Regions from separate parts of the Rhodococcus sp. 06-1460-1B genome, predicted to be linked through region 2. Evidence: predicted binding sites of a transcription regulator. Region 2 holds the regulator's gene; each other region holds the start of a gene.
What was found. Region 2 encodes LexA, which represses DNA repair genes until DNA is damaged. Its sites were predicted from a motif close to CGAACANNTGTTCG; they were not measured.
Positions count from the first base shown of each region.

Region 1: a site for LexA is predicted at 4,490-4,503, ahead of CH268_RS02445 (HNH endonuclease signature motif containing protein). Genes of this name have one in related genera too.
Region 3: a site for LexA is predicted at 3,243-3,256, ahead of CH268_RS15190 (HNH endonuclease signature motif containing protein). Genes of this name have one in related genera too.
Region 4: a site for LexA is predicted at 4,544-4,557, ahead of CH268_RS13530 (HNH endonuclease signature motif containing protein). Genes of this name have one in related genera too.

Region 1 is NZ_NOYS01000006.1:129,412-136,743, reverse strand. It holds gene CH268_RS02475 (GNAT family N-acetyltransferase) at 1-75, opposite strand, end outside; gene CH268_RS02470 (D-2-hydroxyacid dehydrogenase) at 93-1,058, shown strand; gene CH268_RS02465 (SRPBCC family protein) at 1,113-1,562, shown strand; gene CH268_RS02460 (class I SAM-dependent methyltransferase) at 1,590-2,351, shown strand; gene lppU (LppU family putative lipoprotein) at 2,348-2,947, opposite strand; gene CH268_RS02450 (molybdopterin-dependent oxidoreductase) at 3,054-4,283, opposite strand; gene CH268_RS02445 (HNH endonuclease signature motif containing protein) at 4,520-5,767, shown strand; gene CH268_RS02440 (lipase family protein) at 5,828-7,126, shown strand; gene CH268_RS02435 (endonuclease/exonuclease/phosphatase family protein) at 7,141-7,332, shown strand, end outside.
Region 2 is NZ_NOYS01000018.1:14,858-22,189, reverse strand. It holds gene ptsP (phosphoenolpyruvate--protein phosphotransferase) at 1-1,436, shown strand, start outside; gene CH268_RS06115 (uracil-xanthine permease family protein) at 1,457-2,728, shown strand; gene CH268_RS06110 (acyl-CoA dehydrogenase family protein) at 2,882-4,024, shown strand; gene lexA (transcriptional repressor LexA) at 4,104-4,787, opposite strand; gene CH268_RS06100 (hypothetical protein) at 5,187-5,576, shown strand; gene nrdR (transcriptional regulator NrdR) at 5,676-6,140, shown strand; gene hrpA (ATP-dependent RNA helicase HrpA) at 6,153-7,332, opposite strand, start outside.
Region 3 is NZ_NOYS01000026.1:149,355-156,686, forward strand. It holds gene CH268_RS15165 (3-oxoacid CoA-transferase subunit B) at 1-164, opposite strand, end outside; gene CH268_RS15170 (CoA transferase subunit A) at 161-922, opposite strand; gene CH268_RS15175 (IclR family transcriptional regulator) at 1,064-1,846, shown strand; gene CH268_RS15180 (hypothetical protein) at 1,843-2,097, opposite strand; gene CH268_RS15185 (arsenic resistance protein) at 2,107-3,072, opposite strand; gene CH268_RS15190 (HNH endonuclease signature motif containing protein) at 3,284-5,284, shown strand; gene CH268_RS15195 (pyridoxamine 5'-phosphate oxidase family protein) at 5,309-7,129, opposite strand; gene CH268_RS15200 (alpha/beta fold hydrolase) at 7,264-7,332, opposite strand, start outside.
Region 4 is NZ_NOYS01000025.1:65,299-72,630, forward strand. It holds gene CH268_RS13510 (sulfate ABC transporter substrate-binding protein) at 1-613, opposite strand, end outside; gene CH268_RS28445 (Ms4533A family Cys-rich leader peptide) at 811-900, opposite strand; gene CH268_RS13515 (hypothetical protein) at 1,050-1,280, opposite strand; gene CH268_RS13520 (glycoside hydrolase family 15 protein) at 1,375-3,420, shown strand; gene CH268_RS13525 (NAD(P)H-dependent flavin oxidoreductase) at 3,431-4,438, opposite strand; gene CH268_RS13530 (HNH endonuclease signature motif containing protein) at 4,572-5,996, shown strand; gene lepA (translation elongation factor 4) at 6,110-7,332, opposite strand, start outside.

The DNA.
Region 1 (7,332 bases), on a different contig from region 2:
CCAGTCCTCGGCGGCGTGCCGGAGGTCGAGTATCGTTGCTGCGTCGGCGGCAGACGCGAGTTCTACGGTGAGCACCCTGCCATCGTACGGAGGTGACGAGTCCTTTGGTGAACGTGCTTGTGGTCGAGAGTGATTCGGACCGAAAGGCCTTCCCGTCGATCGGCGGAGTCCACTTCCGCAGTTGCACGATCCCCGAACTCGTCGATGCGGTGTCGTGGGCGGAGGTTCTACTGTTTCGCACGTTCGAGGCAGTCGACCTGCAGGATGTGTGGCCGCACGCCGACAAGCTTCGCTGGATTCACGTGTCGAGCGCCGGGGTCGATCGGGTGCTGGATCCGGTGCTGCGGGACAGTCCGTGGGTGCTGACCAACTCCGGCGGCATTCTCGACCGTGCGATCGCCGAATACGTCGCTGCGGGCGTTCTGGCGTCGATGAAGAAGCTGCCCGAAGCGCTTCGGCGGCAACGCGAACGGGTCTGGGAGCATCGCCTCACCAGTGGAATCCACGATAGAAGGGTGCTGGTCGTCGGTCCGGGTTCGATCGGCCGCGCCATCGGTCGCGTTCTCGGGGCACTCGGCATGCGTGTCGACGCGGCCGGCACATCCGAGCGGCCGGGAGATGCGGAGTTCGAGAGAATTCGTTCGGTGGACGAGTTACCCTCCTACGCAGGTGAATACGACGTGGTGGTGCTGTCCGCGCCGCTGACCGAGAAGACTCGCGGGCTCGTGAATGCAGAGGTGCTCGGGGCGATGCGTCACGACGCGGGTCTGGTCAACATCGCCCGTGGTCCCGTTGTCGACGAACAGGCCTTGTGTGAGGCGTTGGATTCCGGGGCGATCGGATGGGCTGTGTTGGATGTCTTCGAGGTCGAGCCACTCCCGGCGTCGAGTCCGCTGTGGGAGCTCGACAACGTGATTCTGACGGCGCATCTGGCCGGTGACGCCGACGACTTCGCCGATCGGCTGTGGACGCTGTTCGAGGACAATCTCGATAGGTACCGGCGGAACGAGTCCCTGGTCAATGTGGTGGACAAGCAGGCGGGCTACGTCCGCCGGTAGAAGCCGACGTCAATCTATGTGTAACACGCCGTCGCGTGTATTAGTGTCGGTGGAATGAGTGAGATAAACCATTCGGCGGTCGCGTCGACACCCCGCGATGCGGCTTTCGCCTACCTCGACGACTATCGAAACGTCCCGCGGTGGATGTTCGGGATCACGCGGTTCGAGCCGAGGAGTGAGACCACCTCCGGTCTCGGGGCGACGTACGACGCAACCATGCAGATCGGCCCCAAGTCGTTGAATTCGATCGTTCGCGTCACCGAATGGGTCGAGAACGAGCGACTCACGCTCGAATCGGTCGAAGGCCTGTCCAACTCCTCGACCTGGTCTTTCACGGACCTGGATGAGGGCCGGACCCGTCTCGACGTCATCTTCCGCTACAGCTTGCCCGGGGGCATCGCCGGTAAAGTCCTCGGGGCCGTCGTGGAGCCCGTCGTCGGGCAGGCGATTCGGCACACCGAGTCCACATTGCGGTCGCAACTGGAATCGGCCGAACATCGGTAGTCCCGAATAATCGGTACTCTGGCTAACGTGACGGACGAGCCGGAACGACCCCGCGGATTGAGCTTCGGCAGAGTCGCCGAGGAGTACGACCGGGCTCGCCCTGGATACCCGGCGGCGCTGTACACGGATGTTCTTGCCGGCGGTGCGACCCGCGTGTTGGAAGCGGGAGCCGGCACCGGAAAAGCCACCGTCGCGTTGGCCGAACGTGGCGCTTCGGTGGTTGCGGTCGAGCCGGATTCGGGTATGGCCGAGGTGATCCGACGCCGCACCGAGAACATGGACGTCGATGTTCGGGTCTCCCGGTTCGAGGACTTCGTCTGCGCGCCGTCATCGTTCGATGTCGTCGTGGCTGCTCAAGCGTGGCACTGGGTCGACCCCGATCGAGGAGCCGCGGTGGCGGCTCGTGCGTTGGTCCCCGGGGGATCACTTCGGTTGTGGTGGAACATGCCCGGTCAGCTCGACGGCCCGGTGTGGGAGTCGGTACGCGCTGCGTACATCGCCACCGAGCCGGACGCCGCACCGCTGTTGGCGCACTCCCTCGGCGTGCAATCCGAGACCGCGGTACCCCGCGCGGCCGGCTTCGGCCCCTGGTCCACGTCGACGTACGAGTGGGTTCAGCGTTACTCCGCGGACGAATTCTGCGCGATGGCCGCGACATATTCGAGTCACCTGATTCTCACCGACACACGTCGGCAGGAAGTGCTCCGAGCGGTTCATGGGGCTATCGACAGCCACGGCCACCTGGATTATCAGTACGTCACGCAGATGATGACGGCGACTCGAGGCTAGGCCACCGTCGTGGTGCAGACGACGAATTGCCGTGCTTCGTAGGCGAATCCGCCTTCGGGGCAGTCGTTGGGGTCCGCGGTACCGGTCTTGATCTCGGTGACCTTCTCGACGCTCGTCGCGCTGGGGTCTGCGCAATCGACGCGGGCGGGCTCGTCCATTCCGGTACTCGGCACGCTCATGCAGCCGTCGATCACCCAGTCGACGTCGAGGCACAGTGCGCCCTGCTCGACACCGTTCAGAGTCTCGTAGTACGTCTGATTGACGTCGGTGGGGCACTGCTCGTTCTCTGCGGCTTTGGCGATGACCTTGTAGTTGGACTCCATGCTGCCGCATTCGGCGTTGTCGATTTCGGCGGCCGTCATCGTGCCACCGAGCTTGACGCACTGGCCGATCTCGACGTCGATGTCGGTGGAGCCACCGGCGTCGATGCCTTCCTGGCCGGACACGTTGTCGGTGGTAGTGGGGGCTGCGGAGCTGCTGGAGGCGGTGGTGTCTGCGGCAACGGCGGTGCCGGCGTCGGACGACGAACAGCCCGCGGCGAGCATCAGCGTGAGGGCTGCACCCGCGGCGAGAAGGCCTCGAGATAGTGCGTGCATCGTGGCATGACCTTTTGGACTCGTCCAGGCGAAGGAGCATTCCTTCGTCGGCAGCCCCGCGGGCCACCGATGAAAGATTCTCGACCATCCGGGCGGTTTTGCAAAGTCACGAACGGAACACGATGCGCGCCACCCACTTGGTGTTGTGCACACCGGGAAGCGCGGGAACGATGACACGTGCCGGGTAGCCGTGATCGAGCGAGATATCGACGCCGTTGACTTTCAATGCCAACAGTGAATCGGGATGGAGCGCTTGAATACCCTGCAGCACAGCACGACCGAATGGGCCACCCTGTTCTATCGAGATGACTTCCGCGGACCTGGGTGCGGGTACACCTGCCAATGCTGCGAGTTCGGCCAACGGAACGCCCGTCCAACTCTGCGTGGTCGACCATCCTTCGACACAGGCGATGGGAAGTTCGGCGGTGTGCTGAGTCATCGACAGCAGCCTGCCGCGGGAGAGAACCACCGGTTCCATGTTCTCCGAAGTACTTTCGACGGACAGTGTCCAGTCTGCGCCCGTCTGTTCTTCGGTGACCCCGGCCGCCTCGGCAGTGCGATTGATCTGAAAGTCGTTGGGCCCGTCGCCGTACGACCGTCCCCGCGGAAGGAGAATTGCTGCCTTGCGTAGGACGCCGCCGACGGTCTGCCCCACCGTCAACACGGCCACGAAACCCATTCCGGCGGCGACCAATCCGATCGCACCGCGTCGGCTCATGGTCTGGTGTGGCCGGCTCGGCGCTTCGTTGCGGGCGCGCAAGACGTCCATCAACGATTCCGATCGAAGGGTCCGCCACATCAGCGGCACCTTGAGGCCGAGGTGCACCAGGAATCCGGCGATGAACACCCAGGCACCGAAGTAGTGAGCGGCGTAGAAGTCGAAGCCGAACACGTAGTCGTATTGGATGTTCAGCACGCCGGTCACGATCTCGAACAGCAGGCCTCCGACGAGTGCCAGCAGCGACAGTCGTTCGAGTGCATGTGCCGGCGACCGCACCGGCGGCAGTTCGACGAGCTTGGGCATCACCGACCAGAGCTTGGCGATGACGAGCGGGACGATGATCAGGCCCAGCCCGACGTGCACGCCCTGCGTCAGCTGGTACAGCCAGGCTGGGTTCGTCGGCCAGTCGAAGAACGGTAAGCGCAACCACCCGACGGCACCTGGTTTGGCCTGGCCGAACTGCGGCCCGTACGCGCTGTAGGACAGTAGGCCCGTCAGAATCACGATCGGCAGCGCAACGAGCAGCACCGCGCCGAACACCGACGTCAACCACGTGCTGCGCAGCGGACTGCGAAAGCGCGCGAGCGGGTTGGGTGCGTCGGCCATGTATGGCATTCGCTGCCCGACCCGTCCCGGATGTGTGGAGGCGAGTTCCCCTTCCTGTTCCGAACCGCTCATGGCCACACCCACTTTCCGTCGGATCCAGCATCTGCTGCTCAGTATCGGGCCCGTGGGCGAGAAAGCAACCCCGACGACGTCCCCGCGGGGACGGGTGCGTCGGTTTCTCGCCGTTCTTGTCGGTGCCTCGTCGTACTGTTCGTCGAACATACATTCGACGAGTGGGGGCATTCATGGTCGAGATTGCAGACATCGAGACGGAGATATGCGCGCTGGCGGGCCAGATCGCGGCTGCATCTGCGCAGTATCTGATCCTGGTCGGTGAGTTCGATGCTCGACGTGGGTGGGCCGCGTGGGAGACGAGGTCCTGTGCGCACTGGTTGTCCTGGCGCGCGGGAGTCGATCTGCACACTGCCCGTGAGCAGGTACGGGTGGCCAAGGCGATGCGAGAGCTGCCCCTGATCACCTCTGCGTACCTGAGCGGCACGGTGTCGTACTCGAAGGTGCGCGCGATGACCCGTGTCGCTACTGCCGACAACGAAGCGTCACTGTTGCAGAAGGCGCTCGATGCACCCGCCGCGCACATCGAACGTCTCTGCCGTGGTCTGAAGAAGGCGATGAGGCCGACCAGGGGCAACGGTGTCGACCTCGATCCGTGTGTGGGACGGTGGCGCTGGGACGACGAGGACGGCTCGCTCGTGGTGACGGCGCGCTTTCGGCCCGAGGACGGCAAGCGATTTCTGGCCGCCGTGACCAGGGCCGAGTACGAGCGCACTCGCACGGAGGTGGAATCCGAGGGTGACCGGTCGGCCCCGGCACCGCCGAACCCCGCCCCTGCGCTCGTCGCAATGGCGGAGATGGTGTGTGACGCCATCGATTCGCCGGTCGTCTCACCTGCCGCGGAAGTGTTGGTACACCTCGGAGACAGCAGCGAAGCAGGGTGCGATCATGCTCATTTCGACGACGGACCTGGTCTGGACGACGAAACTCTCGCCCAGGTGTTGTGTTCGTCGGTCATGCGAGTCGTCGGTCACGGCCGGCTGGGAAAAACTGTGCGGTGGAGTACCACGGCCAAAGCTCCGAGTCGAACCCAGTTGCGTCAGTTGATCATTCGCGATCGATGCTGCTCGGTGCCCGGGTGCGGGCGCACCCGGTTTCTGCATGCTCACCACGTCACCTACCGCTCGCGGGGAGGTGCGACGTCGCTCGACAACCTGGTTCTCCTGTGCGGCGAACACCATCGAGCACTGCACGACGGCTACTTCCTCATCGAATCCCTCGGCAACCAACGATTCACGTTCCGGCACCCATCGGGAGCAAAGATGGTTCATGCGCCGGCGCTGTCCGGAGACGCGGAGGTCCTCCGGCGGCAATATCAGCACATCGAACCCGACGCCATTGTCCCGAACTGGGGCGGGGAAGGCCTCGACCTGAGCTACGCGACCGACGTTCTGATCACCAACTGGCAGCAGGCTGCATGAAAAGGGGCCGTTCAGGGCAAGTTAGTGTGACGAAGAGACTCGGACAAGAAGCGGTGGGATATGAGCGTCGACAGATCGATGGCGGACGAACAGTCCTGGCCGGTGGAACAATGGCCGAGCTGTGAGGATGCGACCAGGCCGGAGAACGACCCGTTCTACGCCGCGCCCGAGGGCTACGAAACGGCTCTACCGGGGACGATTCTCAAGGTGAGGCCGGTCGAGGTCGCGATGTTCGGCCACGTGCGACAGCGAGTCGACGCATGGCAGCTGCTCTACCGAACCGCCGATCTGGGCGGTATACCGCAGGCCAGTGTGACGACGGTGCTGCGACCGCAGAATGGCGAACCGGTGTTGCTCTCGTACCAGTGCGCCATCGACGGCGTCGCGTCCTCGTGTTTTCCGTCCTACGCGCTTCGACGCGGCTCGAAGGCCCTCGGCGCAGTTCCCCAGTTCGAGTTTCTGCTGGTTCTGCATGCCCTGCGCCGCGGATGGACCATCTCGATCCCCGACCACGAGGGACCGGACGGACATTGGGGGTCGCCGCAGGAACCAGGATTCTGCACACTCGACGCGATCCGCGCGGCGCTGTCGTTCGAGTCGTTGGAACTGCACGAGAGCACACCCGTCGCATTGTGGGGATATTCGGGCGGCGGGCTCGCGACGTCGTGGGCCGCGGAGATGGCCCCCGAATACGCACCGGAGCTCGAGCTCGTCGGTGCCGCCCTCGGCTCCCCCGTCGGCGATCCGGGTTCTGCGTTCACCAGGCTCAACGCGACGCTGCACGCGGCTCTGCCGACGCTTGTTGTCGCGGGACTGCGACGCACCTACCCCGATCTCGATCGCGTGGTGCGTCAGTACGTCAGCGAGGACGGAATGCGCATTCTCGATTCCGTCGAATCGATGACGACGGTTCGCGCCGTCAGGCGGCTGGCTCGGCACGATCTCGACAACTACATCGACATTCCGCTTGCCGACCTGCTCGCCCTACCCGAGATCGTGCAGGTGTTCCAGGACATCCAGCCCGGTCGCACTGCGCCGTCGGTGCCGCTGCTGGTCGTGCAGGCCGTGCACGACCAGATCATTGCCGTCGACGACGTCGACGGCCAGGTCGATCGGTATCTCGAAGCCGGCGCACACGTGACCTACCTGCGAGATCGGCTGAGCGAGCACCTGTCGCTGCATCCGCTCAGTGCGCCCCTGACCCTCGACTGGCTGGCCGATCGCTTTGCCGGCCTTCCTGTTGCCGAACCGGCGACCAGAACGGTGTGGTCGACGGCGTTCTCGTTCGCGGCTGTACGGGGCTTGATGTCTCTGACCTGGACAACCGTCCGAGCATTGACCGTCGGCGTCAGGGCGTAGCTACTCTCGGTGCGATGCAGCGAACCTGGGTACGGATTCTCACCGGAACGATCGCGACGCTGGGCATCGTCACCGGACTCGTCGCGATGGGGGCGTACTACACCGACACCCGCATCAACGTTCTGATCGCGCTGGCATCGTTCGTTCCCCTGATGCTCGTCGCCGTCGTGGTCGGTGCCGTCGTCGCGCTGATCGGTAGGCAATGG
Region 2 (7,332 bases):
CGAATGCGGCCATGGCATCGGACCGTGGTTGGCTCGGGGCCGCACGATCCTCGATCGCCAAGGGCAGCACCGCCGTCACCGCGACTGCTGCCGCGACCGAGAAGTTCGCCGCCATGTTCACCCAGCTCGGCGGATTGATGGCCGAACGAGTGACCGATCTGCGCGACATTCGCGACCGTGTCATCGCCGAAATTCTCGGTGTGCCCGAGCCGGGTGTTCCCGTGCCGGCCGAACCGTCGGTACTGTTCGCCGACGACCTGGCACCCGCCGACACCGCGGGCCTCGACCCCACCCTCATCGTCGGCCTCGCCACCTCACTGGGCGGTCCGACCAGTCACACCGCGATCATCGCGCGGCAGCTGGGGATTCCCTGCATCGTGGCCGTCGCAGGCCTCGACGACATCGCCGCCGGCACGCATGCATCCGTGGACGGAACCAGTGGACGCATCGAACTGGAACCGGATGCCGACACCGCCCGCGCGGCAGTCGTCTCGGCCAGGGACGAATTGGACCGAGTGTCTCGGTGGATCGGGCCGGGCGCGACGTCCGACGGACATTCCGTCGATATCCTCGCCAACGTTCAGGACGGTGCCGGTGCCCGCGCAGCGCGCTCCAGCGCAGCCGACGGGGTGGGATTGTTCCGAACCGAACTGTGCTTCCTGGACCGCGATTCCGAACCGACCGTCGACGAGCAGGCGGAGATCTACGGCCAGGTCCTCGACGCCTTCGCCGGCAAGAAAGTCGTCGTCCGCACCCTGGACGCCGGCTCGGACAAGCCCCTTCGATTCGCCAACCACCCCGACGAGGCCAATCCGGCGCTCGGCATCCGCGGTATCCGTATCGCCGAAGCCGACCGCGGCATTCTGTACCGCCAGCTCGACGGCATCGCCGCGGCAGCGAAGGCGACCGATTCGTCCCCGTGGGTGATGGCACCGATGATCGCCACCGCGCAGGAGGCACAGGACTTCGCCGCGGATGTGCGCGAACGCGGACTGACCCCGGGCGTCATGATCGAGATTCCCGCTGCCGCTCTGCTCGCCGAGCACATCCTCGAGCACGTGGACTTCCTGTCCATCGGCACCAACGATCTGGCTCAGTACACGATGGCCGCCGACAGGATGTCGGCGCAGCTGGCCGGTCTGACCGATCCGTGGCAACCGGCCGTGCTCGCGCTGGTGGCGCACACGGCGGCGGCCGGCGCGAAGGTGGGCAAGCCCGTCGGTGTCTGCGGCGAAGCTGCCGCCGACCCCCTGCTGGCCTGTGTGCTGGTAGGAATGGGCATCACGTCGTTGTCCGCGGCCTCCGCCGCCGTCGCCCACGTCGGGTCCAAGTTGGCGACCGTGACCCTCGATCAGTGCAAGGCCGCTGCTGCCGCTGCACTGAAGACCGACAGCACCGCCGCAGCCCGTGAGGCAGTGAGCGCGATCCTCGGGTGACGCAATAGTCTCTTCCCATCATGAGAACTATGGGTTGGACGCTGCACGGAAACGGACGAACCGTCGACGCGGGGGCGGTGGTCGCACCGGACGAACGGTTGTCGTGGCCACGCACTGTCGGCATCGGGATGCAGCACGTCGTCGCGATGTTCGGGGCCACACTGTTGGTTCCGACCATCACCGGTTTCCCGGTCTCGACGACGCTGCTGTTCTCGGGCATCGGCACCGCGCTGTTCCTGATCATCACGCGCGGGCGGGTACCGAGCTACCTCGGGTCGTCGTTCGCCTTCCTGGCCCCGCTCGGTGCGACCGCAGCAGACGGACCCGCCGCGCAGCTCGGTGCCGTTCTGTGTGTCGGCGTCGTGTTGGCTGCGATCGGCTTCGTCGTGAAGTTCGCCGGAGCGCGAGTGCTCGACGCAGCGATGCCGCCAGTCGTCACCGGTGCGGTGGTCGTATTGATCGGACTCAATCTGGCCCCTGCCGCGACGACCTCGTTCGAGGCGCAACCGCTCGTCGCGGCCGTCACCCTGGTGGCGATTCTCCTCGCGACGGCCGTCGGTCCCGGTCTGGTGGGTCGGCTCGGAATCCTGCTCGGTGTCGTCGTGGGCTGGGTATTCGCTGCCGTCACCGGCGGTATCGCGCAACCACGACTCGATGCTCTGAGCGCCGCGAGCTGGATCGGGTTACCCGAGTTCCGTGGCCCGTCCTTCCAGCTGTCGGTGATTCTGGTGGCGCTGCCGGTGGTGATCGTCCTCGTCGCCGAGAACGTCGGACACGTCAAAGCCGTCGCGGCGATGACCGGAAAGAACCTCGACGATGTCGCCGGTGACGCTCTGATCGCCGATGGGTTGGCGACCACCCTCGCCGGGGCCGCCGGTGGATCGGGAACCACCACGTACGCGGAGAACATCGGCGTCATGGCCGCCACCCGCGTGTACTCGACCGCCGCCTACTGGGTTGCCGCGATCACCGCGATCGTGTTGGCGTTCTCGCCCAAGTTCGGTGCGCTGATCTTCACCGTCCCGGACGGTGTCATCGGTGGAGCGACACTCGTGCTCTACGGACTCATCGGACTGCTCGGCGTTCGAATCTGGACCGATGCCAAGGTGGATTTCACCGATCCCGTGAACCTCACCGTCGTCGCCGCCGCACTCGTCGCCGGAATCGGCGACCTGACGCTCTCCGTCGGATCGGTCGAACTCGGTGGTATCGCGTGGGGATCGCTGGGCATCCTCGTGGGATACCCGATCGTCTCGGCGTTGGCCCGAGGGAGAACGACTCGACGACGCTAGCAGGGGCGGTCACGGATCGCGCGCGTTTTGGTCATCGACCCTCGGTGCACCGCGAACGTACTGTTGAACCGTGACGTCAGTCGCACCGACGACCGCGCTGTGACACCCCTTTCTCGCGGTCGACGACGGTGCGCACCGAACAAGGAGACCCGCGTGGAACGCACACTTTTCGAGCCCGAGCACGAGCTGTTCCGGGAGTCGTACCGGAAGTTTCTCGAACAGCACGTAGCCCCCAATCACGCGAAGTGGGAAGAGCAGAACATCGTCGACCGCGGCGTCTGGGTAGAGGCCGGCAAGCAGGGCTTCCTCGGGACTGCCGCACCGGAGGAGTTCGGCGGCGGCGGCGTCAAGGACTTCCGCTACAACGCCATCGTCACCGAGGAAACCACCCGCGGCGGCTACAGCGGCATCGGCTTCACCCTGCACAACGACGTCGTCGCGCCGTACTTCATCGAGTTGGCCAACGACGAGCAGAAGCAGCGGTGGCTGCCCGGATTCTGCTCCGGTGAGCTGATCACCGCGATCGCCATGACCGAGCCGGGTACCGGTAGCGACCTGCAGGGCATCAAGACCAAGGCCGTTCGGGACGGCGACGACTGGGTACTGAACGGCTCGAAGACGTTCATCACCAACGGCATCAATGCCGATCTGATCATCGTCGTAGCGTGCACCGACCCCGAGAAAGGTGCCCAGGGCTTCAGCCTGTTGGTCGTAGAGCGCGACATGCCCGGATTCGAGCGTGGTCGCAACCTCGACAAGATCGGCATGAAGGCCCAGGACACTGCGGAACTCAGCTTCACCGACGTTCGGGTTCCTGCCGCCAACCTGCTCGGCGAAGAAGGTATGGGCTTCATCTACCTGATGCAGAACTTGCCTCAGGAGCGGCTCTCGATTGCCGTCGTCGCCGCTGCGGCCATGGAATCGGCACTGGAGATGACCATTCAGTACTGCCGTGACCGCAAGGCATTCGGTAAGTCGATCGGAAAGTTCCAGAACACGCGATTCGTGTTGGCGGAACTCGCTACCGAAACCACCGCCACCCGCATCATGGTCGACAAATTCATCGAACTGCTCAACGACGGCAAGTTGACCGTGCAGGAAGCTGCCATGGCCAAGTGGTGGACCACCGAGAACCAGGTCAAGCTCATCGACCGGTGCCTTCAGCTGCACGGTGGGTACGGCTACATGAAGGAGTACCCGATTGCCAAGGCGTACATGGATTCTCGGGTACAGACCATCTACGGCGGCACCACGGAGATCATGAAGGAGATCATCGGTCGCGGACTGAATCTCTGATTCTTTCCATCGTTCAGGACCGAAGAGAAGGGCCGCAGCATCTGTGCTGCGGCCCTTCTTCGTTGTGTCCGAACAGAGTTCAGAGCTTGCGCATCACGGTGACGACCTTGCCGAGAATGGCGGCATTGTTGCCCGGGATCGGCTCGAACAGTGGGTTGTGCGGCATGAGCCATACCTCACCCTTGGAACGCTTGAACGTCTTGACCGTGGCCTCACCCTCGATCATCGCCGCGACGATGTCGCCGTTGTCGGCCACGGACTGTTGACGCACCACCACCCAGTCGCCGTCACAGATCGCCGCGTCGATCATGGACTCGCCGACGACCTTGAGCAAGAACAACGATCCCTGACCGACCAACTCGCGGGGGAGTGGGAACACGTCCTCGACGGCTTCCTCCGCCAGAATCGGTCCACCCGCGGCGATCCGTCCGAGAACCGGCACGAACGTCGGCGTCGGCAACCGATCCTGCTCGTCGGACGCTGCCGAACCGTCCACCGCCGCCGCGGCCTGGTCGGCCTGCACCTCGTCCAGTCCGCGGACGTCCACAGCGCGAGGGCGGTTGGCGTCGCGCCGCAGGAACCCCTTGCGTTCGAGGGTGCGAAGCTGATGTGCGACGGACGACGTCGACGTCAGGCCCACGGCATCGCCGATCTCTCGAATGCTGGGTGGGTATCCGCGCTCGGTGACCGAGGCCCGGATGACCTCCAACACCTTCCGTTGGCGCTCGGTGAGCCCTGCACTGATGTCGGTGCCCACCTCCATGGCCTTCGGGGTCGGCTCGGCAGCCGGCTTTCCGGCTGCAGCCTTGCCGACCGTCGAGGATCCGGCTCGCGTGGAACCAGCTTTCGTGGAACCCGTCGTACTGGAACCGGTGATGGACCTCGTCGAGGTCTCGTCCTTCATGCTGTCGGCCTCCTGCTGATGCGGCTGGATTCGGTCTACGCGGTATCGATCCACGCGGACTGGAGTTGATGATGTCGACTCGTATGGCGTGTGGTTTCTGACACGAATCTAGCGTGTATCAGCTGTTGAATCAAACATCTGTTCGACTCGTGTCGCGTTTTCTACAGACTTTGTCGGAGGCGCGTGATAGAACTTCGAACAAGCGTCCATCGAACGCCTGATCGAACAATCGATCCAACGAGCGAAGACGAGGTTCCGATGACCATCACCACCGATCGTCCCACCACTGCCGGTATGCGTTCGCGATCCGGTGTCGTCGAGCGTCGTCGGCGCTCGCGGCCCGTGTTGCAGAACCACGCGCGTCGGACGCAGAACGGCCCGTGCTTGCCTGTCGTGGACGAGTCCTGGACCGACGTCACCGATCGTGAGATGGCGGATCGAGACTTCGACGACACCTCGGCCCATTTCGCGAGCCAGACCGTGCGCCCACGCTCTCTCGTTCTGTGGATGTTGGCTGTGGTCGTCGTGGCCGGCGGTCTGATCGGCATCGCGAATCTGAGCGCGACCACACCCGACGCGTCCACTCAGCCCGCCGGCGCGGTCATGGTTCACGACGGAGCGCTCGTCGAGTACGCACCCAGCAGATGACCACCGGCACCATGGTGCCCAGCGTGGCTGAGTATCCTCGAAGACTGCCCCGACGCGCACGTTCGTCGTCGGAGTATCGGCTACGACGGAGGCTCCCTCATGCATTGCCCGTTCTGCAGGCACCCCGACTCACGCGTGGTGGATTCGCGTGAAATGGACGAGGGTCAGGCAATACGGCGACGCCGGTCCTGCCCCGAGTGCGGTCGACGCTTCACCACCGTGGAGGCTGCCGTGCTCGCCGTCGTGAAACGCAGTGGTGTGACCGAGCCGTTCAGTCGGGAGAAGGTCGTCAAAGGAGTTCGTCGCGCCTGCCAGGGCAGAGACGTCGACAACGACGCGCTGAACCTGCTGGCTCAGCAAGTCGAAGACAATATTCGCGCGGCCGGTTCGGCCGAGATTCCCAGCAACGAAGTGGGCCTGGCCATTCTCGGACCGCTACGCGATCTCGACGAAGTGGCCTACCTCCGTTTCGCATCGGTCTACCGCTCGTTCAGTTCGGCAGAGGACTTCGAGAAGGAAATTCACGAACTCCGCAAACATCGAGAGTCCGCCGACGTCGAGTGAACCGCGGGCCGATCAGCGAGACTGATCGGCGATCGCCTTCTCGATGCGCTTCTCCGATACCGGATACGCGGTACGAATTCCCTGCGCGAACAGCCCCACCCGCAGCTCCTCGATCATCCAGAACAGCTCCTGCACACCCGGGCTGTTCTTCCTGCTCTCCGGAACCGAATCCAACAGCCGCCCGTACGAGCCGTACACCCGGTCGAGAACGTCCATCGCCGCAGCGTCGCGGCCCGCGCTGCTCGGCAGAGTGGACAGCCGCTTCGTCGCCGCAGCGAGATAGCGTGGCAGATCTGCCAACCGTCGAGAACCGAATTCGGTGACGAAACCGCGAAAGATCAAGCCGTCGAGCTGTTCTCGGACATCGTCGGCCGGCTCACCCGATGCGGTCTGCAACTGGGCCGACAGAGCCAACGCGGCCGTCAGGACCGGTCGAACCAGTGCGAGAACAGCAGCAGTACGCCGCGGAACCTCCGCGTCCACCAGTGCCCTGAGCTTGTCGAACTCGGCCGGATCGCGAACCGGTCCGCCGTGCGCGTCCATCGCTTCTTCCACAGCGAGCGCACGGCATTCCTCGAGCAGCGCATCGACGCCGCCGTACGGGTTCTGGCCGAGCGCAAGACGTTCGGCGGTCGGCAGCCCGGCCAACAGCGCCTTCGTTCCCTTCGGTGCCGTAGCGAGCAGCAGAGTGCGGGTGCCCGCGCGCATGGCTGCTCGTTGCTGGGCGGGGGTACTGAGCACTCGCACCGCCACGCCCGAACCCTCGGGTACCAACGCCGGGTACCCGGTGACCTTCTGCCCGCCCACGTCTCGGGTGACCGTGGGTTCCAAGCGGCCCAACGTGCCCGAGGTCCACGCCAGCGTCGGGGCGCGCTCCGCGTCGCCGACCGCACGTGCGACCTGTCGGCCGACCTCACCGGCCAGACCGGCGCGCAGCGCAGTCAGATCCTTGTTGCTGCCGAGCACGGTCCCGGACGGGTCGACCGCGGCGAACGTCATTCGCAGGTGATCGGGTAGCGCCGCAGTGTCGAAGTCCTTCGCGGTGATGTGGCACTGTGCGGCCCGTGAGAGTTCTCGGGCCAGAGCCGTCACGAGTGTTTCGGCCCGCGGTTTCATCACTGCCAACGCTGCCGCAGCGAAGTCCGGAGCCGGAACCACGTTGCGTCGCAATGCCTTCGGTAGAGTCTTGATC
Region 3 (7,332 bases), on a different contig from region 2:
GTGCCGAGAATGCCGTTCTCCGAATGCAGAGTGACGTTCACCTTGTCGGTGAGGTAGCCCGGGATCAGCGTCGGCAAGCCGATGCCGAGGTTGACGTATTCGCCGTCGACCATCTCGGCCGCCGCACGCTCGGCCATCCGGTCTCGGGTCCATCCTGCGGTCATGCTCGAACTCCTGAACTGACGGTGCGCTTTTCGATGCGCTTGTCCTGTGGACCGGTATGTACGACACGTTGGACGAACACTCCGGGAAGATGCACCTGGGCCGGGTCGATTTCGCCCGGCTCGACGAGCTTCTCCACCTGAGCGATCGTGATCCTGCCGGCCATCGCTGCCAGCGGATTGAAGTTCATCGCTGTCTTGTCGAACACGAGATTTCCCGCGGTGTCGCCGATTTCGGCGTGCACGAGAGCGAAGTCGGCGTTGATCGCCTCCTCGAGCACGTAGCGTTTGTTGCCGAACACCCGTGTTTCCTTGGGCGGTGACTCGATCGAGACGGAACCGTCGACGTTGTAGCGCCACGGCATTCCGCCGTCGGCGATGGGGCTGCCGACCCCGGCGGGGGTGAAGAAGGCGGGAATGCCGGTGCCGCCGGCGCGGAGACGCTCGGCGAGCGTGCCCTGCGGTGTCAGTTCCACTTCGAGTTCGCCGGCGAGGTACTGCCGGGCGAACTCCTTGTTCTCGCCGACGTACGACGCAGTGACGCGGCGAATACGTCCGGCTGCCAACAGAATTCCCAATCCGTAGCCGTCGACGCCGCAGTTGTTGGAGAACACCTCCAATTCGTCCGCGTCGGTGTCGGCGATGGCCTCGATGAGGGCATCGGCGATGCCGCACAGGCCGAAGCCGCCGACCGCGATGGTCGCTCCTCTACCGATGTCCGCCACCGCGTCGGCTGCGGAGTCGTAGGTCTTTCCTGTCACGTGAACTCCTGATGTGTTCGTTGAGCAAACGATGGGTCCAGTGAACTCGACCAGCGCGCATCGCGGCTGTTTTAGGAAATTCTGCTCGAATGTCGAACATGAAGTGCATCAGCGTTCACTCAGTGGACGTACAGTGGTGCGGTGACTGTGCTCGATGCCAACGCAGGCGTCATCGCCAAAGTGTGTGCTCTGCTGCGTGCCGCCAGTGCGGCGGAGGCGACCGGTACCTCGACCACCGAGTTGGCGAGGTCCGCTGGAGTTGCGCGCCCGACGGCTCATCGGCTGTTGACGGAACTGGCCGACGAGGGATTCGTCGACCGCGATACGGGAACCGGACGGTGGGCACTGGGACCGGAAATCTATCTCCTCGGCTCCATGGCCGCATTGCGCTACGACGTCACCGATCAGGCCCGAGATATCGTGCAGGACTTGGCAATGCGGAGCGGCGAGAGCGCGTTCCTGTCCGCGCGTCGAGGTGGCGAGACAGTGTGTCTGCTTCGGGTGGAGGGCAGCTTCCCGCTACGGTCGCATGTGCTGTACGAGGGCATCCGATTACCGCTGGGGGTGGCCTCCGCAGGCTTGGCCGTTCTCGCCCATCTCCCGGACCGCGAGGTCGACGAGTACCTGGACGGCGTCGATCTGGTGCCCGAGTGGGGACCCGATCATTCGGAGTCGGCGATTCGGCACCGGATCGAGCTGACGCGGTCCTCGGGCTACGCCGTCAACCCGGCATTGCTCGTGGAAGGCAGCTGGGGACTGGGCGCAGCGGTGTTCGACCGCGGCCGTAGGCCGGCATGGGCATTGAGTCTGACCGGTGTGGAAACGAGGTTTCGAGAGGACAGACGTCGGGAGTTGGGAAAGATGCTGCTCGACGCCGCGCATCGGCTCACCCTGCAGGTGGGCACCCGTCCCGATCCGATCTAGCCGTCCAGTCCTTCGAGAATGTCTGCGGCATCCTGACTTCCGCCGGCTGCCAGTCGCTGCAGTTCGTCGCGGTCCTCGCGCTCTCCGGCGCGTTCGACGAGCATGTCGACGGCGTCGCTGTTGCCGGCTGCGGCAAGTGAACGCAGGTCGTCGACGGTGCCCTGCTCCACCAATTCGTCGATCGCGTCCTGGTCACCGCCCGCAGCCCGTGCACGTAGTGCGGTCAGGTCGGATGGCGTGGGTTCGGTCATGTACGGAGTCTAAGTCGCCCGTGCGAGGCGAGGAACAATTCTGACGTACGCGATCATGCCGATCAGCTCCACCAACGTCTGCGTCACCACGACCACTGCGGCGAGGGAAAGAGCCGGCGGCAGCGCGAGCGCGAGAGGCAGCACCACCAGCGAGTTCCGGGTCGCCCCGGAGAAGATCAAAGCCCGGGTCGCGGGCACGTCCTGGCGGGTGACCCGAGCCGTCGCGAGTCCCACGACGGCCATGACGACCAGAAACGCCACGAAGATCGGCACTGCTGCGATCAGCTGAGATGCCTCGCTGCGGACTGCGTCGACCTGAGATGCGACGACGACTGCGAGGGTCGCCATCATGATCGGCACCATTGCCGCTGCCATGGCGTCCATTATGCGAGTGCCGAGGCGTGTGCGTCGTGCCAACCACTGCGTTGCCGCAGCCAATGTCAGTGGCAGCGCGATCAGTAGGACGAACGCCTCGACGAACGGTGCGACGTCGATGATCTTCACCAGGTCGGGTCCGACGAACAACCAGAGGTAGAGCGGCAAGAACGCGATCTGCAGCAGCATCAGTAATGGAGCAGCGGCGAGAAGTCGTTCCGATGCCGCCCCGGCCAATCCGCTGAAGACGATGACGTAGTCGATGCACGGAGCCAACAGCACGAGAAGTATCCCGACGAGCACCGCTTCGTTACTCGCAACGAACCGGGTCAGTGCGAACACGACGATCGGGACGAGTACGAAATTGAGCACCACGACGCTCAGCAAGAAATTCCGGTCGCGTAGCGAATCGCCGATGGCGGAGAACGGAACTGCGAGGAACGTTGCGTAGAGCAAGACGATCAGCACCGGATTGATGGCGATCTCGAATGCGGGAGCCGATGCCGGTGCCGCCAACCCGACAACAACTCCGACGGCCAACGCCAGTAGATACAGCGGGATCTGGAACTTCTCGAGCCACGCCACTGCCGAACCGGTCACGTGGTACTCGTCGATGAAGTGCAGAGGGTGGGCACGTACCGAGGATAGGCGTTGTCGAGTATTCGGGGGATGTGGCTCGGGTACGCGATCATCGCCGCGTCGGTCCGACGACCTGGGGTTCGACGGGTCCGGCGTTCTTGTCGGTGGGTCGGGATACTCTTCTTTCAGTTCGAACATGCGTTCTTGTTTCGATTCACTGGGGGGTGAAGAGATGGCGATACCGACGGTGTCGTTGGATGCGTTGACCGCTGCTGCGCGGGAAGAGAATCGGCTGGCGGCTCGCAAGATTTCCGCGTGCTACGACGTCCATCGGAGCTGGATCACTCTCGACACCAAGCACAAGCACTACAGCCGGTATGGGCGCACCGAGATGGCGGTGGCGTTGGGGTGTTCGGCGACGGTCGCCGAGGCGTATGTCTCGGTCGGGGTCGCCCTGCACACTCGACTGCCGCTGGTGAAGAAGGCATTCGAGGCTGGGGAGATCGATCTTCCGCGAGTGAGGGTGGTGTGCCGGATCCTCGACAACCTCTCGGACGACATCGTGAGGTCGGTCGAGGACGAGATCGTCGAGGCGGCCCGACGGTCGTCACCGGGGCCTTTGGAGAAGGAGATCTGGGACATTCTTCTGCGGGTCGCGCCGGAGGAAGCAGCAGCGTTGCGGGAGTTCGCGAAAAAGTTCCGCAATGTTTCCTACGCCCCGGCTGGGGAATTGGCCCGGATCCGAGCAGAATTGACCGCCCCCGAAGCGGCGGCCGCATGGCAGCTCCTGGAGGAAATGGCCGACACGCTCTGCCCGAAAGACCCACGCGGCAAACAAGATCGGCTGTGTGACGCCTTCATGGCGCGGATGCACGGAGAACCCCGGCTGGAATGCCTGTGTCAACGTGAGGACTGCCCGAAGAAAGATGCAGAGCTGCCGGACCGTCGGGTGCCGTTGACGATGGTCACTGTCGATATCGCGACGCTGATCGGACTGCTCGCGAATCCGGCGTACCTGGCCGGGCACGGATCCATCGATCCCGACCTCGCGCGGGAGTTGGCGCGCAACAGTCACTGGCAGATCCTGCTCACCGAGGCGGTGACCCTCGCCGAGACACTCGGACTGGCAGTGCAGAACCCGGAAACCGGGGAATGGGAACAACGCTCGGCAGAAACAACAGCCGAGCCGAGTGCGACAGAGCCCGAGCCGGCAGAGCCCGATGCGGCAGAGCCTGACGCGACAGAGCCTGACGCGACAGAGCCCGACGCGACACAAACCAACGCGGAAGCGGATACGCGAGTAACGCGGACTGGCACTGGCACTGGCACTGGCACCGCAACGAACACAGCAGCGCCAGTACCGTCGATACCGCCACCTTCGGTTCCGCCACCGTCGCTCCCGGACCCAGGACCGCATCCCGGCGCGGGGCCGGGCCAGGGTTCGGGTTCGGTTGCAGCAGAATCGCATTCGAAGCCAGCCCCGATACCGCCTGAGCCGACCGACTACGACGAGACCCAGCACCGGCAACGACGTCGGAATGCCTTGGCGGCCTCCGCAGCCCTGTTCTGTACTCACACACCCGTCGGCAGGGGCACACGGCACAGCTCTGCCCTCGACCTATCCTCGGAGGTCCGCCCCGACAACCCGACGATCCGCCCCGCAGGCCGCACCGCACAGCGCACTTCCTCAGGCGTCTATCTCGGCAACGCATCCCTGGCCGCAGCCCTCGAAGCCGCCATCGCCGCCGACCCCACCCTCGGCAAGTCCGTCCGACGCGACCCACTCACCGACCGAGCCCTGATCTACCGGCCCGACGCCCTCACCACCGCGGCAGTCCGGCTACGCGACCGCCATTGCCGTTTCCCCGGCTGCCACCGACCTGCCGAACGCTGCCAACTCGACCACATCATCGCCTTCGATCACGCCAATCCACTCGGCGGCGGCTGGACGACAGTCAACAACCTCCAATGCCTCTGCGAATACCACCACAGCGTCAAAACCGCAGGCTACTGGAAAGCCGTCATGCTCCCAGGCGGCGCCACCCTGTGGACCTCCACCTCGAAGACCACCCGAATCACCCTGCCCGCCAACGGAACAGCCGTACCCATCATTGGCAACGACCTCCGACCGTACATACCCACCAAGCCCAAACGATCCGGCATCATTGCCTACCCCGACCCACCGGACAACGAACAGCCCGAGACAGACGACACGGCAGCACCGCCCTTCTAGAGGCCGCGTTCTTAGGTGCAGCGTTCAGTAGTCGAACGCCTCGAACCTGACATCTTCACCGGCCACCCACTCCAGAACTGCTTGGTGCAGAGGCCGATCCGCGCACACATAGAACTGCCTTCGCCCCACGTGGCCTACGGCTTTGACGTCGGACTCGGTCATTCGTCGTACGTATGTCCGGGCTCGGAGCTGTTCGAGAGTGCGTGCCTTGGCATGCCCGTCGGTGTCCAACTGTCCGGTGATGAACACCGTGATCGCCATCCCCAAGTGGCCGACCTGCTCGATGACGTCGACGGCGAGAGCCAGGTCCTCTGCGCGGATGCTCCACAGCAGGGTCAGCGCGAGTCCGGATTCGTGGGCAGCATGCGCCTGCGCCATGAAGGGCGTGATCCCGATCCCCGATGCCACGACCACTACGTCGTCGGTATCGGGCTGCGTATCGGCGTATCTGGTGTCGTCCTCGCCGCCGAAGCCCATGACAGGGACGGCCAGGTCCGACCCTGGAGTCCACCGCGACAGCAGGCGGCTGACCGGTCCGTGCTCCCGAACGGTTATCTCGAATACATTGCTGCCCGAAGTGTTCGGTTCGCTGGACACCGTGAACGTTCTGATGAAGTCGTCGTTGAGGGAGCTCGGGTCATGATCGCGCATGTGCGACCAGCCACGATCGAGTCGATGCGAGAAGTCGAGGGTGACGTGTTGCCCTGCACTCCATCGCACCGGCGTCGACGACTCGCCCGGAGAAAGCCGGAATGTGTAGCGCGATATCGTCGGTGTGATCGGCAGCTTGTGGATCAGCGAGGCAAGCATTCTGTCCGCTGATCTGGGCCGCCGGCCCGAACCTCCGACCTCGCGGGCCAATCTTCGAACCGGCGGGTTGTACGGCGACGGGTCGAGCAGCGTGCCTCGGAATGCAAGGCCCTCTCTTACGAAGCGCACTGCCTCGATATCGATCCGTACAGCCATACTGCTATGTGGCAGAACGCTTTCAGCGGCATCTCCGATCAGTACCTCTGCGCGTCCCGTCAGGTAGAGGATGTCGCCGGTGTCGAAATCGGGGAAGGTGAGTCCCACTGCCCGGTCGGAAGTGATGTTTCCCAACGTCTGGTAGAGGCGGTTCCCCGAGTACTCCGGGTACACCAGGGTCACGCCCTCCGTGTCGGAGTTACTGAATACCCGGACGAATCCTGGTGCCCCACCGCGGATGTTGGTGTCCATGCTGTGGGCGCCGTGTCGGCTGGAGATGAGGAACGTGTCGGATCTGCCGATGAGGGCGAGGGCGTCGGCTGGTAGCGGGAGTGAATCGGTGATCAACTGCGGAGATGATGCGTAGGGTGTTATCGCCCGCTTGTTCAGATATTTGGGGCAGTTTCCGAGGGTTTCGTCGACTGCGACATTCACCTGTACGTCGATAGATTCGCTGGTCTCCGAAGGCGTTGTGTCCGTTCGCCTTTCCAGCACCATCGCGTCGTGCAGCCGTCCTGCGATCTTGACCCGGCCCCTGTGCTCGAGATCGATGACGAGGCCCGAGACCAGCTTTCCTCGTCCGTTCGTGGCTTCGTCGCCCACGAGACCCTCGAGCACTGGGTCGGTACCCGTCCAGTGAGCGCCCGGATCTGCGGGACGAGGTTCGAGCCGGGTCCGAAACCTCACTCGGAGAACACTGTCCGAGGCCACGGTTGCTGTTCCCGGAGCGCCTCCGAGCAGCGTTGTCCACACACGGCCGTCGACGCCGATCGTCCCCAGCGCCACGAGTGGGCTCCGGCTCATCCAGGGTCCGTATGCGGCGGGCAGCCCTGGGACAGTGGGGTTGTCCTCGTACGGCACCTGCAGAAGACGGTGCATCGTCTCCTCCCCTGGATGCCACTGGCTCGGCATGTGGTCGTCATCTGCTCGCACGACGTCTGGCCTTTCTCCGAGGCTGTTGGCATACATGGCTATTGGGAACAACTGGTGCGGAATCGAGAACAAGTTCTCTATCAGGCTGCGTGTCGCGCCCCGGAAGATCGGTGCAGGAAGGTGGTGATCAGGGTGGCGACGTCGTCGAG
Region 4 (7,332 bases), on a different contig from region 2:
CGGGCTGCACAGGGAAGTGATCGGCGACGAGCGTACGAACGAAGTCGAGACCGGCCTGCTTGTCCTGGCCACCGTTGCTCTTGGCGGCGTACGGCGCGAGCAGGTTCCACTTCGCCGATCCGGAGCTGAGGGGGCTCGGGCTGATGACCTGAACGTCGGGCTTGATCAGGTCGTCCCACGTCTGGATGTTCTTCGGATTGCCCTCGCGGACGACGATGGTCACCACCGAGCCGAACGGCACCCCGCCGTACGCGTTCTGGTTCCAGTCCTCGTCGACTTTGCCCGCCTTGACAAGTCGAGTGATATCCGGCTCGACGGAGAAGTTGACGATGTCCGCAGGCGCGCCGTCGGCGACCTTGCGCGACTGGTTTCCCGATGCGCCGTAATCGGCGTTGATCGCCGTACCCTCTCCATCCTCGGTGGCTGCGAACGCCGGACCGATTGCGTCCCAGCCGTTCTTCGGGACTGCGTAGCCGACGAGTGTCAGTGCCGGGCCACTGGCAGTGTCCGGTGCGCCTCCGACCACGTCGCTCGAACCGCCGCCGCAGGCGGTGAGAAGAAGAGTTCCCACAGCTGCGAACGTGGTGAGCAGATAACGAGATCTGTGCCTCATTGCGAAAGGCCTTTCATGGTGGTGTGACGACGAGGAAAGAACACAAGACACGCAAGGAGTTTCGCGCTGAGCGCCGTAGCAGTCAGGACCCGGCCGACGAAGCAGCGAACTGGCGGCACGGACTCCGGCCCGTCGTGCGGACACACTGCGCTACGCGGCGACAGTGGATCGACGAAACCGATTCGCGAAGGAAAGAATCAACAACAGTCGATATCGGCGACTGCCAGCATGCCGACAGCAATCAACGCCAACTGGTGGCGGACGCAGTACTCGGCGGCAGAAGACACGGTCAGGAATCTAGCAGAGGTTCCGGACCGACTCTAATCAGAGGAGTCGTGCATGTGCACGACGGGCGCGTGTCAGCGCGTGATCAACCACGCGATGACGACCAACGCCAGCAGCGCGATCAGAGCCCATGTCACCCGAGACCGCGGCATTACAGTCCATCCTTCGTCGTAGACGTCGAGGCCGAGAGCTCGGCCTCGCGTGCTGCGCTGGCGTCACGGCCCAACACGCGCAGGATCACTGCCAGCACGCGATCGAACACCCGAGCCGAGACGAACGCAACAGGAACGAGCACTGCGAGGACGACCACCGACTGTGGAACGAACGGAAGGCCCGTCACCCACAGCTCGACGCCGTCCCACCACCGCGCGAACGATTCCATCCTCGCAGCTTAAACCAGGGCTCCCCCTGAGCCGCGCCACGCCGAGTACGGCCTCTCAGTGGACGGCTGCCACGGATCGGTCGATGATTACGCCATGACGGCATTCGATGAGGTTTCGCCCGTGCCCCCGGTCGCCGAGGAGCCGGCCATGGGCTCAGGACATCCAGGCCTGGGCGGAACGGAAGTCCAAGGTGCGTTGGGCAGCACCGATGCGCCGGTGTCCACGTTGGTCTCCTACCGCAGCGCGTTTCCGCCCATCGACGACTACGCATTTCTCTCGGACTGCGAGACGACGTGCCTCATCGCCCGAAACGGCTCCGTCGAATGGATGTGTGTACCGCGGCCGGACTCCCCCAGTATTTTCGGTGCCGTCCTCGATCGAAGCGCGGGCCACTTCCGCGTCGGGCCGTACGGACAGTCGGTACCCGCCGCTCGTCGATACCTGCCCGGCGGCCTCATCGTGGAGACGACCTGGCAGACCGAGACCGGGTGGCTCATCGTGCGTGACGCGTTGGTGATGGGCCCCTGGCACAACACCGATCAGCGTTCTCGAACTCACAAGCGCGCACCGAGCGACTGGGATGCCGAGCACATCTTGCTTCGGACCATCAAATGTGTCAGCGGCACAGTCGAATTGGAGATGAGCTGCGAGCCCGCCTTCGACTACCATCGGGCACCCGCGACATGGGAGTACACCGGCAAGGTGTACGAGGAGACCACCGCGACCTGCGAGGCGAGCGCCGACGGCGACCAGCCCACCCTGAAATTGACCACCAATCTTCGGATCGGCATCGAGGGCCCCGAAGCACGCGCGCGAACCCGAATGACGGAGGGCGACAACATCTTCGTCGCGCTGTCGTGGTCCGATCTTCCCGCACCGCAGACGTTCGAGGAAGCGGCCAGCAAGATGTGGCAGACCTCCGAATGCTGGCGGCAGTGGATCACGATCGGCCGGTTCCCCGATCATCCGTGGCGCGGCTACCTCCAGCGCAGCGCTCTGACCCTCAAAGGACTGACCTACGCACCCACGGGAGCACTGCTCGCCGCGTCGACCACGTCGCTACCCGAAACACCTGGTGGGGAACGCAATTGGGACTATCGCTACACCTGGGTCCGCGACTCGACATTCGCTCTGTGGGGTCTGTACACGCTCGGGCTCGACCGTGAGGCCAACGACTTCTTCGCCTTCATGTCCGATGTAGCCACCAGTGCAGACGGGGAGGTCAACCCGCTTCAGGTGATGTACGGCATCGGCGGTGAGAAGACCCTCGACGAGGCCGAGCTACCGCACTTGTCCGGGTACGACGGTGCCCGACCGGTACGTATCGGCAACGGTGCCTACGACCAAGAGCAGCACGACATCTGGGGCACCATGCTCGACTCGGTGTACTTACACGTCAAGTCGCGTGAACACGTCCCGGAGTTCCTGTGGCCTCTACTCAAACGGCAGGTCGAGGAAGCGATCGCGAACTGGCGCAAACCCGACCGTGGCATCTGGGAGGTCCGCGGTGAGCCCCAGCACTTCACGTCCTCGAAGCTGATGTGTTGGGTTGCGCTCGATCGCGGTGCGAAGCTCGCCGATATCCACGGCGAGAAGGACTACTCGACCAAGTGGAACGAAATCGCCGACGAGATCAAGGCCGACATCCTCGACAACGGCGTGGACTCGCGCGGCGTGCTGACGCAGCGGTACGGAGATCCCTCTCTGGACGCGTCGTTGCTACTCGCACCGCTCCTGCGATTTCTGCCGGCCGACGACGAACGCATTCGTGCAACAGTGCTCGCCATCGCCGACGAGTTGACCGAGGACGGCTTGGTTCTGCGCTATCGAACCGACACCACCGACGACGGTTTGTCCGGCGAGGAAGGCACGTTCACGATCTGCTCGTTCTGGCTCGTGTCCGCTCTGGTCGAGATCGACGAACTCCCGCGCGCCAAGCACCTGTGCGAACGCCTGCTTGCCTACGCGAGCCCGCTCAAGCTCTACGCCGAAGAGATCGACCATCGCACCGGCCGTCACCTCGGCAACTTTCCGCAAGCATTCACGCACTTGGCGTTGATCAACGCTGTGGTGCACGTCATCCGAGCAGAGGAAGCGCAGGCATCGGGACACTTCCAGCCCGCCCACGCCAACCCCTGAGCTGTCCGGTTCAGCGGCCGAGTTGCCTCGCCCATTCGGCGACCAGCTCGGCCGCCGGTTTCGCCTGAGCGCGGCGATAGCCGGTTCCGGCCCACATCGACAGTCCCGACGGGTCACCCGCAGCTGCGGCCTTCGCGCGCATCGGCGCGGTCAGATAGTGCAGATCGGGATACGCCAGCGGGGCGGCGTCGGAGTTCTCGCGCATGAACTCGTTCACCAAGCCCCGCGCAGGACGGCCCGAAAACGCCTTCGTCACGGCGGTACCCGACGCACTGGCCAGCTGCTCGCGGTGCACGGGCTTCGTTCCTGCCTCGGGAGTGTTCAGAAACGCGGTACCCAGCTGGGCTGCATGCGCGGCACCCGAATCCAGCAGCGGCGCAATGTCGTTGCCGTCCATGAGCCCGCCGGCCGCGATTCGGGGCAAATCCGAAATTTCACGTACGGCGACCAGTAACTCCGTCAACGGCTCTTCCGGGGCCGATCCGTCGAACGTGCCTCGGTGTCCGCCCGCCTCGGGACCCTGCACCACCAGCGCGTCCACACCGTTCGCGGTGGCGATGGACGCGTCGGAGGCGGTTGCCACCGTTGCCCACACTTCGGTTCCCACCGAGTGCAGCTGGGCAACCTCGTCGGCATCGAAGGTGGCGAAAGTACTCGACACCACCGGCACCGGATGGGCAAGCAGCCAGGCGAATTTCTCCGGGTAGTAATCATCGCGGCGTTTCAGCACGCCGGGTTCGGCGTCGAATCGCTCGAACCACGAGGCCAGATGCTGGGCGTAGGAGTCGACATCCGCGGCCGACGGCTCCTCGGGTAGGAAAAGATTGACCCCGAACACCAGACCTCGCATCGAATCTACTTGCGCGGCAAAGGCATCCGGCGTCAGCAACGCGCCGGCGATCATTCCGAGTCCGCCGGCCTCGGACACAGCCCGGGCGAGCTCGGGAGTACTCGGACCGCCCGCCATGGGCGCACCGACAACGGGAACACGCAATTTCTTCAGGATCGGCGTCGTCACAGATTCGAAATGTACTCTCCGAGCGATATCACGGACCACCGACACCTTCCAATTCCCGAATCCTTGTGCACAGCAATAGTTTTCGATGCCACCATCATTGCGCATCGAACACCCGTTCGATACACTTCTTCTCATGACCACGGAGATCTGGCAACTGAGCGAGAGCGAACTCCTCGCCGACGCTGCCGCGGTCTCTCATGACATCCAATTACTCGAAGCCCGGCGCATCGCCCTCGTCGCCGACATCGACACCCGCGTGAGCCGAGAGAAGCTCGGGTTCCCCGGACCCGCAGGCTGGCTGAGCTCCACCACCCTGCTCTCGCCGTCCAAAGCCACCAAGATCGTCGCCCTCGCCCGCGGCATGAAGAACTTCCCCGACATCGCCGACGCCGTCAACACCGGCGTGATGACCGTCGACCACGCCGCCCTGATCCTCACCTTCGCCGAAACACCCCCGAAGAACCTCCCTCAAGAGGGGCGCGATGCCGCACGTAAAGCTCTGATCGCCGCCGCCACCGGGCCCGGGGCACGCACCGACAGCATCCGCGCAGCCATCACCAAGTTGCAGGACACCTTCGGCGGTAAGAAGCCGCCCGCCGAGGACACCGACCGCAACGAACTCTTCGCCTCGATAACCCTCAACGGACGTCTCGTGGCGAAGATGGATTTCGACGCGATCACCGGAGAAAAGCTGCTCACCGCACTTTCCCCGTTGACCGAACCCCACCCCGCAGCCGACGGCACCCAAGACGACCGCAGCCCCGCCAAGAGACGAGCCGACGCCTTCGGACACATCCTCGACCGCTACCTCGCCACCTCGAATCGCCCCACCGAAGGCGGCGAAAAACCACACGTCAACCTGCACATCCGGCTACAGGACCTCCAAAGCCAGAACAACCAGAACAACAGCGACGTCACCGACGACGAAACCACCCGCGCCGCAGCAGAACCCGACAACACCGATCCAGCCGATCCAGCCGACCCGGTTGACATCGACACCGGAAACCCGATCCACCCCGACACGGACGAGTCCGATCGCCGGGACGAGTCCGATCCCCAGGGCGAACCAGATCGCCCGACCGCGAACCGGAGCGCGTATCGGGACCTGTTCGGTGACGGCACGTCGGTCGGCTGGCTGCCGTGGATGGGCCCGCTCTCCCGCAACACCTCTCGCCAACTGGCATGCGATTGCCTTCTCACCGCCATCGTCATGGACGAGAACGGCAACCCACTCAACCTCGCCCGCACCGCCCGTACCGTCACCGCCAAACAGAAACGAGCCTTGACGGCCCGCGATCACGGCTGCGCGTTCCCAGGCTGCGGCAAACCCGCCGCCTGGACCGAAGGTCACCACATCTGGCACTGGGCAGACGGTGGTCCCACCGATATGGACAACCTCGTCCTCCTCTGCGGATTCCACCACCGCCTCATCCATCACTCCGACTGGGAAGTGTTCATCGCCGCCGACAACCACCCCTGGTTCGTACCCCCGGCCACCGTCGACCCCAACCGACAACCGAGACAATCCCACGCCCGAGCCGGCCCCCACATCGCATAAGCCCGCGCAAACACGCACCAGCCCTACACAAACACACCAGCCCCGCACCGAGAACACGGTGCGGGGCCGGAAAGGTTGCGTTACAACGATTTCAGAGAGCGGAAGTCCCGTCCCTACTTCTTCGGCTTGTCCGACGAGGACTCCGAGGACAGTGCCGCCACGAAAGCTTCCTGCGGAACTTCGACCCGTCCGATGGTCTTCATTCGCTTCTTGCCTTCCTTCTGCTTCTCGAGCAGCTTGCGCTTACGGCTGATGTCGCCGCCGTAGCACTTGGCAAGCACGTCCTTACGGATGGCGCGGATGTTCTCGCGGGCGATGATGCGAGATCCGATAGCAGCCTGAATCGGCACCTCGAACTGCTGCCGCGGAATCAGTTCCTTGAGCTTGGTCGTCATCTTGTTGCCGTAGGCCGCAGCGGCGTCCTTGTGGACGATCGCGCTGAAGGCGTCGACGGCCTCGCCCTGCAGCAGGATGTCGACCTTCACCAGCGCTCCGCTCTGCTCGCCGATCTCCTCGTAGTCGAGGCTGGCGTATCCACGAGTACGTGACTTCAGGATGTCGAAGAAGTCGAAGATGATCTCGGCCATCGGAATCGTGTAGCGCAGTTCGACACGAGTCTCCGACAGGTAGTCCATACCGCCGAGCTCGCCTCGTCGCCCCTGACACAGCTCCATGATCGAGCCGATGAACTCGCTCGGCGAAATGATGGTGCACTTGACCATGGGCTCGAACACTTCCCGCGCCTTGCCCTCGGGCCAGTACGACGGGTTGGTGACGATGTGCTCGGCACCGTCTTCCATCTCGACGCGGTAGACGACGTTCGGCGAGGTCGAGATCAAGTCGAGGTTGAATTCACGCTCGAGCCGCTCGCGGGTGATCTCCATGTGCAGCAACCCCAGGAAGCCGCAGCGGAAGCCGAATCCGAGAGCCACGGAGGTCTCCGGCTCGTAGGTCAGGGCCGCGTCGTTGAGCTGAAGCTTTTCGAGGGCGTCGCGCAGGTCCGGGTAGTCGGAGCCGTCGAGTGGGTAAAGGCCCGAGTAGACCATCGGCCGTGGCTCGCGGTAACCGGTCAGCGGCTCGGTAGCACCCTTGCGGAACGTGGTGACGGTATCGCCGACCTTGGACTGACGGACGTCCTTGACGCCGGTGATCAGGTACCCCACCTCGCCGACGCCCAGGCCCTTCGTGGCCTTCGGGTCCGGCGACACGATGCCGACTTCGAGCAACTCGTGCGTCGAGCCGGTCGACATCATCGTGACCTTCTCACGAGGGTTGAGTGCGCCGTCGACCACTCGGACGTAGGTGACGACGCCTCGGTAGGTGTCGTAGACCGAGT